Regions from separate parts of the Streptomyces sp. SID8374 genome, predicted to be linked through region 1. Evidence: riboswitches for the same ligand, from Rfam matches in the RefSeq annotation. Region 1 holds a riboswitch; the other holds the start of a gene.
What was found. A riboswitch is a leader RNA that binds a small molecule or an ion and turns the genes downstream of it on or off. The one in region 1 is predicted to bind thiamine pyrophosphate.

Region 1 (4,204 bases):
GGGTGCATCACCTTGAGGGCGAGCACCCGGTCCAGACGGGTGTCCACGGCCCGGTAGACCGTGGCCATCCCGCCGACGGCGATGCGCGCCTCAATGCGATACCGGCCGTCGAGAAGCTGCCCGACGAGAGGGTCCTGGAGGGTCGTGTCCACCCCGAGAGTCTACGAGCCGCCACCGACACCCCGGACGGGCCGGGGCTCTCCCGGGGCCGTTCCCTTACCGATCCGTGACAAGGGCACGTCCCAGGTGGGGGGCGCGGGAGACCCTCAGAACGCCGGCCGCTCCGGATCCAGCGCCGCCCGCCCCTCCACCGGCGAGGACGCCTCGGCGAAGTGGCGGCGCGGGATGCGGCCCGCCCGGTACGCCAGCCGCCCGCCGTCCACCGCGTGCCGCATCGCCGCCGCCATCAGCTCCGGCTCCTGCGCCCGCGTCACCGCCGAGGCGAGCATCACCGCCGCGCATCCCAGCTCCATCGCCAGCGCCGCGTCCGACGCGGTCCCGGCCCCCGCGTCCAGGATCACCGGCACCCCGGCCCGCTCCACGATCAGCTCGAAGTTGTGCGGGTTGCGGATGCCGAGCCCGGAGCCGATGGGGGAGCCGAGCGGCATGATCGCCGCGCACCCCATGTCCTCCAGCTTCCGGGCCAGGACCGGGTCGTCGTTGGTGTACGGCAGCACGGTGAACCCGTCGTCGACCAGGACCTCCGCCGCGTCCAGCAGTTCGATCGGGTCGGGCAGCAGCGTCCGCTCGTCGGCCACCACCTCCAGCTTGACCCAGTCGGTGCCCAGCGCCTCCCGGGCCAGCCGCGCGGTCAGCACCGCCTCACCGGCCGTGAAGCAGCCCGCCGTGTTCGGCAGCACCTGGATGGAGAGCCGCTCCAGCACGGAGAGGACCGAGCCCTGCACGGTCGGGTCGAGGCGGCGCATCGCGACCGTCGTCAGCTCGGTGCCGGAGGCGATCAGGGCGCGCTCCAGGATCTCCAGGCTCGGCGCCCCGCCGGTACCCATGATCAGCCGGGAGCCGAAGGCGGCGGGTCCCAGGGTGAAGACGTCGTCGGACACCGTCAGCCTCCCTGGACGGCGGTCAGGACCTCGATGCGGTCGCCCTCGCCGAGCGTGGTGTCGGCCCACCGGCCGCGTGGCACGACGCACTCGTTGACGGCGGCCGCGACCCCGGAGGGCGCGGTGGTCAGGGCGGCGACGAGCCGGTCCAGCGCGGTGCCCGCGTCGAGGGTGCGCGGCTCCCCGTTGACCGAGACGGATACCTGAGGGGTCATGCGGACTGCTCCTGGAGTACGGGGGTGGCGGCGGCGGACGTGAACCGGCCCGGGGCGAAGGGGCGGGCCACCTCGGGCAGCTCGCCGGTGGTCAGCGCTTCGGCCATCGCGTCGCCGGTGACGGGCGTCAGCAGGACGCCGTTGCGGTGGTGGCCGGTGGCGAGGAGGAGACCGGGCAGGGCGGTCGGGCCGAGCAGCGGGGCGTTGTCGGGGGATGCGGGGCGCAGTCCGGCCCGGGTCTCGGTGAGCGGCAGCTCGGTGATGCCGGGGACGAGTTCGTGGGCGTCGCGCAGCAGCTCGTAGACCCCGCCGGCGGTGACCGTGGTGTCCCAGCCCATCTCCTCGCTGGTGGCGCCGACGACCAGCTCGCCGTTCTCGCGCGGTACGAGGTAGAGGTGGCCGCCCCGGACGACGGCGCGCACGGTCCGGCTGAGGAAGGGGGCGTACGCCGGGGGCACGGTGAGCCGCAGGACCTGCCCCTTGACCGGGCGGACCGGTGGCAGGACCTCCTCGGGCACCCCCGCGAGCCGCCCGCTGAGACTGCCCGCCGCCAGGACGACCTGGTCGGCCCCGGCCTCCGTACCGTCACCGAGCACCGCCCCGGCCGCCCGGCCCCCGGCGACGGTGAGCCGCTCGGCGGGAGCCCTGCGGAACACCACCCCCGCCCGCTCGCACGCGGCCAGCAGCGCCGCCGCGAGCCGGCGCGGATCCACCTGGTGGTCACCGTCCACCCGCAGCCCGCCCCGTACACCCGGCGCGAGCATCGGCTCCAGGCGGCGGCATTCCCGCCCGCTCAGCCAGACCGACTCAAGACCTGAGCGCTCCTGGAGGGCGTGCAGCTCCCGCAGATGCGCCCGGTCGTCGGAGTCCAGCGCGACGGCCAGCGTGCCGCAGGTACGGAAACCGGTTTCCCGGCCGCTCGCCGCCTCCAGCTCCGCGACGAACTCCGGATAGCGGGCGGCGGAGGCGAGGTTGAGGCCGAGCAGCATCTCCTCGCCGTAGTGCAGTTCGGTGACGGCGGCCAGCATGCCCGCCGCGACCTGGGCGGCCCCGCCGCCCGGACCGGGGTCGGCCACGGTGACGCCCAGCCCGCGCTGGGCCGCCCGCCACGCGGTGACCAGGCCGATGATGCCGCCCCCGATGACGAGGACATCGGATCCTGAGCTTCCCCCCGGAATTCCGGAGGTCTTCCCCGAGACGCGCATGGGTGTCCAGCCCCTCCCTTCGCCGGCATGACCCGGATCAGGTTCGTACGGTCGGAGGCGCTCCAGCCTCCCTCTCAGCCCGGTGCGTCCGGGCTCCCGCGAGTGTTCTACCGTGACCAGCCTAGACCCACCCGCCCACAGCACGGTCAAGGGAGCAGCCACCGTGGCCCGTTCACTCGACGGTCTCGTCCTCTCACCCGTCGCCGACCAGGCCCCGGGCCAGGTCGGCACCCGTACCCGCTTCACGTACCACGAGCAGGACGGCACGGTCTGGGCCGAGTACGCGGGCGGTGACGTGGTCCGCGGCCATCTCGTCGGCACCCGCGAGGGGGACGCCCTCGACTTCCGCTACGTCCAGCTCAAGCGGGACGGAACGACCTCTTCCGGACACTGCCTCTCCACCGTCACCGAACTCCCGGACGGCCGGGTGCGGCTGGACGAGCGCTGGGCGTGGGAGTCGCAGGAGGGCAGCGGGACGAGCGTGGTGGAGGAAGTCACCATCTGATCCGTAGTCAGATGAATAGACTGGTACACGTGAGCGAGCAGACGGAACACCACGCGGCGCGGCAGCGCACACGGAACGTCGTGATCGTCGGGGCGGGCATGGCGGGTGTGCAGACCGCCGTCGCCCTGCGGGAAGCCGGCTTCACCGGCCCCGTCACCCTGATCGGCGCCGAACCCCACCAGCCCTACGACCGGCCGCCGCTGTCCAAGGCGGTGCTGCTGGGCAAGGCCGAGGACTCCGCCTTCGACATCGACTTCGAGGCGCTGGAGATCACGCTGCGCCTCGGCCTGGACGTCACCGCCCTGCGCGCCGCCGACCACGTCCTGGACACGGCGGACGGCCCCGTCCCCTACGACGTCCTGGTCCTGGCGACCGGTGCCGAGCCCATCGCCCTGCCCGGCACCGAAGGCGTCCCCGGCGTCCATCTGCTGCGCACCCTCGACGACGCCGCCCGGCTGCGGCCCGTCCTGGAGCGGCAGCACGACGTGGTCGTCGTCGGGGCGGGGTGGATCGGCGCCGAGTTCGCCACCGCCGCCCGCGCCGCCGGGTGCACGGTCACCGTCGTCGAGGCCGCCGCCCGTCCGCTGGCCGGCACCCTGCCCGCCGAGGTCGCCGCCCCGATGGCCGACTGGTACGCGGAGAGCGGCGCCGAACTCCTCACCGACGCCCGGGTGGAGCGCGTCGAGGAGGGCGCGGTGGTCCTCGCGGACGGCCGGAGGCTGCCCGCCGGGGCCGTGGTCGTCGGCATCGGCGCCCGCCCCGCCACCGGCTGGCTCGCCGGCTCCGGGATCGAACGCGGCCCGGACGGCTCGGTCACCGCCGACAGCGCCCTGCGCACCTCCCTGCCCGATGTGTACGCCGTCGGGGACTGCGCCTCCTTCCCGTCCGCCCGCTACGGCGAGCGCCTGCTGATCCACCACTGGGACAACGCCCTCCAGGGCCCGCGCACCGCCGCCGCCGCGATCCTCGCCGCGGAGAGCGGTGCGCCGCTGCCGGTCCACGACCCCGTCCCGTACTTCTGGTCCGAGCAGTTCGGCCGCTTCGTGCAGTACGCAGGCCACCACGCCCACGCCGACACCCTGATCTGGCGCGGCGACGGCGCCGAGGCCACCTGGTCGGTGTGCTGGCTGAAGGGCGGGGCCCTGGTCGCCGTCCTCGCGGTGGGCCGCCCGCGCGACCTCGCCCAGGGCCGCAAGCTCATCGAATCCGGGGCCGCCC
Region 2 (4,204 bases), on a different contig from region 1:
CGGCGCCCAGCACCCGGGCGGCCTCCTCCTGGCGCGGGTCCAGCTGGGACCAGAGGCCGCCGACGGTCCGGACGACCACCGCGTAGTTGAAGAAGACGTGGGCGAGCAGGATCGCCCACACCGTGGTGTCCAGCCGTACGCCCCACAGCTCGTCGAGGAAGCCGCCGCGCCCGAGCAGCGCCAGGAACGCGGTGCCGACGACGACGGTGGGCAGCACGAACGGCACAGTGACGACCGCCCGCAGCACCTGCTTCCCGGGGAAGTCGAAGCGCGCGAAGACGTACGCGCCGGGCAGGGCGATCAGCAGGGTGAGCGCGGTGGAGGCGAGGGCCTGCCAGGTGGTGAACCAGAGGACGTCGAGGATGTCCGGGCGGGACAGTACGTCGCCGATCCGCCCGAACTGCCAGACGCCGTCCGTCTTCAGCCCGCGTCCGACGATCGCGGAGACGGGGTAGGCGAAGAAGACGGCGAAGAACGCGACGGGCACGGCCATCAGGCCGAGCCGCACCGCCGCTCCGCGCCGCCCACCTCCGTCGGCGGTACCGGCTACTTCACGACGAGCGAGTGCCACGACTGGACCCACTGCTCACGGTTGGCGGCGATCTTCTCCGGGGCCACCGTGGCCGGCTTGTCGACCTTCTCGCCGAACTCCGTGAAGATCTCCGGCAGCTTCGCGTCCTTCACGACCGGGTTCACGAACATGTTCAGCGGCACGTCCTCCTGGAACGTCTTGCTGATCAGGAAGTCCAGCAGCGCCTTGCCGCCCGCCTCGTTCTTCGCGCCCTTCAGCAGCCCGGCGTACTCGGTCTGCCGGAAGCAGGTGCCGGTGGAGACGCCGGTGGGGGCCTCCTTGGGCTGCGGGTCGGCGTAGAGGACCTCGACGGGCGGGCTGGAGGCGTAGCTGACGACGAGCGGCCGGTCCGCCTTGGCCTTCCTGCCGCCCGCGGAGCCCGAGAACTCCTCGTTGTAGGCCTGCTCCCAGCCGTCGACGACCTTGACGCCGTTGGCCTTCAGCCTCTTCCAGTAGTCCTGGTAGCCGTCCTCGCCCCGGGAGGCGATGGTGCCGAGGAGGAAGCCGAGGCCGGGCGAGGAGGTGGCCGCGTTCTCGGTGACGAGGAGGTTCTTGTACGCGGGCTTCAGCAGGTCCTCGAAGGTCCGCGGCGGCGCGAGCTTCTTGTCGGCGAAGAACTTCTTGTCGTAGTTGACGCAGATGTCACCGGTGTCGACGGGCGTCACGCGGTGCTTGTCGTCCTGCTCGGTGCCTTCCAGGACCCGGTCCAGGCCCTTGGCCTCGTACGCGGTGAAGAGGCCGTTGTCGAGGGCGCGGGAGAGCAGGGTGTTGTCGACGCCGAAGAAGACGTCGCCGCGCGGGGAGCCCTTGGTGAGGATCTCCTGGTTGAGCGCGGCACCGGCGTCGCCGCTCTTGAGCAGCTGGACGGTGTAGCCGCTCTCCTTGGTGAACTGCTTCAGCACGTCTTCCGAGGCGTTGAAGGAGTCGTGGGTGACCAGGGTGACGGTCTTGGAGCCGCTGCCCTTGGACGCACCGGATCTGGCCGAGGTGTCGTCGGAGCCGCCGCAGCCCGCGAGAACGGTGACGCCGAGCGCCGCGGCGAGCGCGGTCGAGGCGTACTTCTTGGTGGTGCTCATGTGATTCCTCCTGGAGGTGACCAGGAAGAGACGCGGCCCCGCCCGCCACCGGGACGTACCGGAAGCGGGCAGGGCGCAACAGCTTGAGTAAGGTCCGAACTTCCTACCCGGAATGACCCGGGCGAGGTTCAGAGGGTCTGCGGCCAACCTGTCCTTGGTGCCGCACTCTCAGCGCTGTGGCGCTCCCCTGTCGGAATATGAAGTTGATTTCGCGCCCAGGCTACACCGGCGGATTTCGGCCGGTCGGCCAAGGTCACCGGCCCCTCAGCGCTCGGAGGCCGCCAGCTGCCCGCAGGCCCCGTCGATCTCCTGACCGCGGGTGTCCCGGACGGTGACCGGCACCCCGTGGGCCGCGATGGCCTCGACGAACGCCTTCTCGTCCTCGGGGCGCGAGGCGGTCCACTTGGAGCCGGGCGTCGGGTTCAGCGGGATCAGGTTGACGTGGACCCGCTTGCCCTTGAGCAGCCGGCCGAGGAGGTCGCCGCGCCAGGCCTGGTCGTTGATGTCCCGGATGAGGGCGTACTCGATGGAGATGCGGCGGCCGGACTTCTCCGCGTACTCCCAGGCGGCGTCCAGCACCTCGCGTACGTTCCACCGGGTGTTGACGGGGACGAGGGTGTCGCGCAGCTCGTCGTCCGGGGCGTGCAGCGAGACGGCGAGGCGGCACTTGAAGCCCTCGTCGGAGAAGCGCAGCATCGCCGGGACGAGGCCGACGGTGGAGACGGTGATCCCGCGCTGCGAGAGGCCGAGGCCATCGGGCTCGGGGTCGGTGAGCCGGCGGATCGCGCCGACGACACGGTTGTAGTTGGCGAGCGGCTCGCCCATGCCCATGAAGACGATGTTGGAGAGCCGGGCCGGGCCGCCGGGGACCTCGCCGTCGCGCAGGGCGCGCATGCCGTCGACGATCTGGTGCACGATCTCGGCGGTCGACAGGTTGCGGTCGAGGCCGGCCTGCCCGGTGGCGCAGAACGGGCAGTTCATCCCGCACCCTGCCTGGGAGGAGATGCACATCGTGACGCGCTCCGGGTAGCGCATCAGGACGGACTCGACGAGCGTCCCGTCGTGCAGCTTCCACAGCGTCTTACGGGTGGTGTCGTCGTCACAGCTGATGTGGCGGACCACGGACATCAGGTCGGGGAACAGCGCCTCGGCGAGCTTCTCCCGGGACCCGGCGGGGATGTTGGTCCACTGCTCCGGGTCGTGCGCGTACCGCGCGAAGTAGTGCTGCGAAAGCTGCTGGGCGCGGAACGGCTTCTCGCCGGTCGCGGCGACCGCTTCCTTGCGCTCGGCGGGCGTGAGGTCGGCGAGGTGCCGCGGGGGCTTCTTGGCTCCGCGGGGCGCGACGAAAGTGAGTTCTCCGGGCTTAGGCATGGTTCATCCAGTGTCGCAGACAGACGGGTGAGGGCCCGCCGCCCTGTGGACGACGGACCCTCACTCGTGGAACGTGCAGGTGGGACGTGGTGCGCGGCCTGAAAAGGACGCTCAGCCGGAGCCGACGAACAGCACCAGCAGCAGCCAGACCACCGGCGCGGTCGGCAGCAGCGAGTCCAGCCGGTCCATGATGCCGCCGTGTCCGGGGAGCAGGGTTCCCATGTCCTTGATCCCGAGGTCCCGCTTGATCATGGACTCGCCCAGGTCACCGAGGGTGGCGCTGACGGCGACCGCCAGACCGAGGAGCAGGCCCTGCCACCAGGCCCCGCCGTCGATCAGGAACTCCATGCACAGGGCACCGGCGACCATGGCGAAGGAGACGGCACCGAGCAGGCCCTCGCGGGTCTTGCCGGGACTGATGCGGGGGGCGAGCTTGTGGGTGCCGAAGCGCCAGCCGACCGCGTACGCCCCGGTGTCGCTGACGACGGTGAGGACGAGGAAGACGAGGACCCGCCAGTGCCCGTCGTCCGCCGTGAGCATCATGGCGACGAAGGTGGCCAGGAACGGGACGTAGAACGCGGCGAAGACGCCCGCCGTGACGTCCTTGAGGTATCCCTCGGGCGGCTCGGTCATCCGCCAGACCAGCACCGCCAGGGCGGTCAGGGCCATGGCGACCCAGGCCCCCTCCGCGCCGCGCGCGTAGCCGGCGACGACCATCGCGGCGCCGCCGACGGCCAGCGGGATCAGGGGCGCCTTGATGCCCTTCTGCTCCTGGAGGCGGGAGGTCAGCTCCCAGAGGCCGACGACGACGGCGAGGGCGATCACGCCGACGAAGACGGCCTTCACGATGAACAGCGAGGTGACGATGACGGCACCGAGCCCCACACCGACCCCTATGGCGGCGCGCAGATCACGCCCCGCACGCTTCTTCTGCGGCGGGGACGGCAGCGGGGTGGACATGGGCTCCTGCGGCATCTCGTCACGGAACAGGGGGCCGCTGACGTGCGCGGCGTCCCCGTCCCGGCCGTCGCGGCTGGCTGCGTCTCTACCTGCGTCGGGAACGTCCGGCACGTTGGGCATGGGCCGAGTCTGCTGGGCTTCCCGCACATCGTAGGCGGGACCCGCCGAGGCGACCCCCATCTCGGGGGCACCCCGGTAACCGGCTCCCTGCGGTGCGCCCCAGGAA

Region 2: it holds a riboswitch for thiamine pyrophosphate, as region 1 does, so the genes downstream of both, GTY67_RS26360 (thiamine ABC transporter substrate-binding protein) here and thiO (glycine oxidase ThiO) in region 1, are expected to answer to the same signal.

The regions. Positions count from the first base shown of each region.
Region 1 covers NZ_WWGH01000001.1:1,585,626-1,589,829, reverse strand. Annotated here, with positions in the region: gene pknB (Stk1 family PASTA domain-containing Ser/Thr kinase) at 1-152, opposite strand, end outside; gene GTY67_RS07135 (thiazole synthase) at 267-1,061, opposite strand; gene thiS (sulfur carrier protein ThiS) at 1,064-1,276, opposite strand; gene thiO (glycine oxidase ThiO) at 1,273-2,481, opposite strand; TPP riboswitch at 2,479-2,591, opposite strand; gene GTY67_RS07120 (hypothetical protein) at 2,645-2,986, shown strand; gene GTY67_RS07115 (FAD-dependent oxidoreductase) at 3,016-4,204, shown strand, end outside.
Region 2 covers NZ_WWGH01000002.1:581,816-586,019, reverse strand. Annotated here, with positions in the region: gene GTY67_RS26365 (iron ABC transporter permease) at 1-493, opposite strand, end outside; gene GTY67_RS26360 (thiamine ABC transporter substrate-binding protein) at 547-1,647, opposite strand; TPP riboswitch at 1,730-1,846, opposite strand; gene rlmN (23S rRNA (adenine(2503)-C(2))-methyltransferase RlmN) at 1,912-3,018, opposite strand; gene GTY67_RS26350 (phosphatidate cytidylyltransferase) at 3,130-4,204, opposite strand, start outside.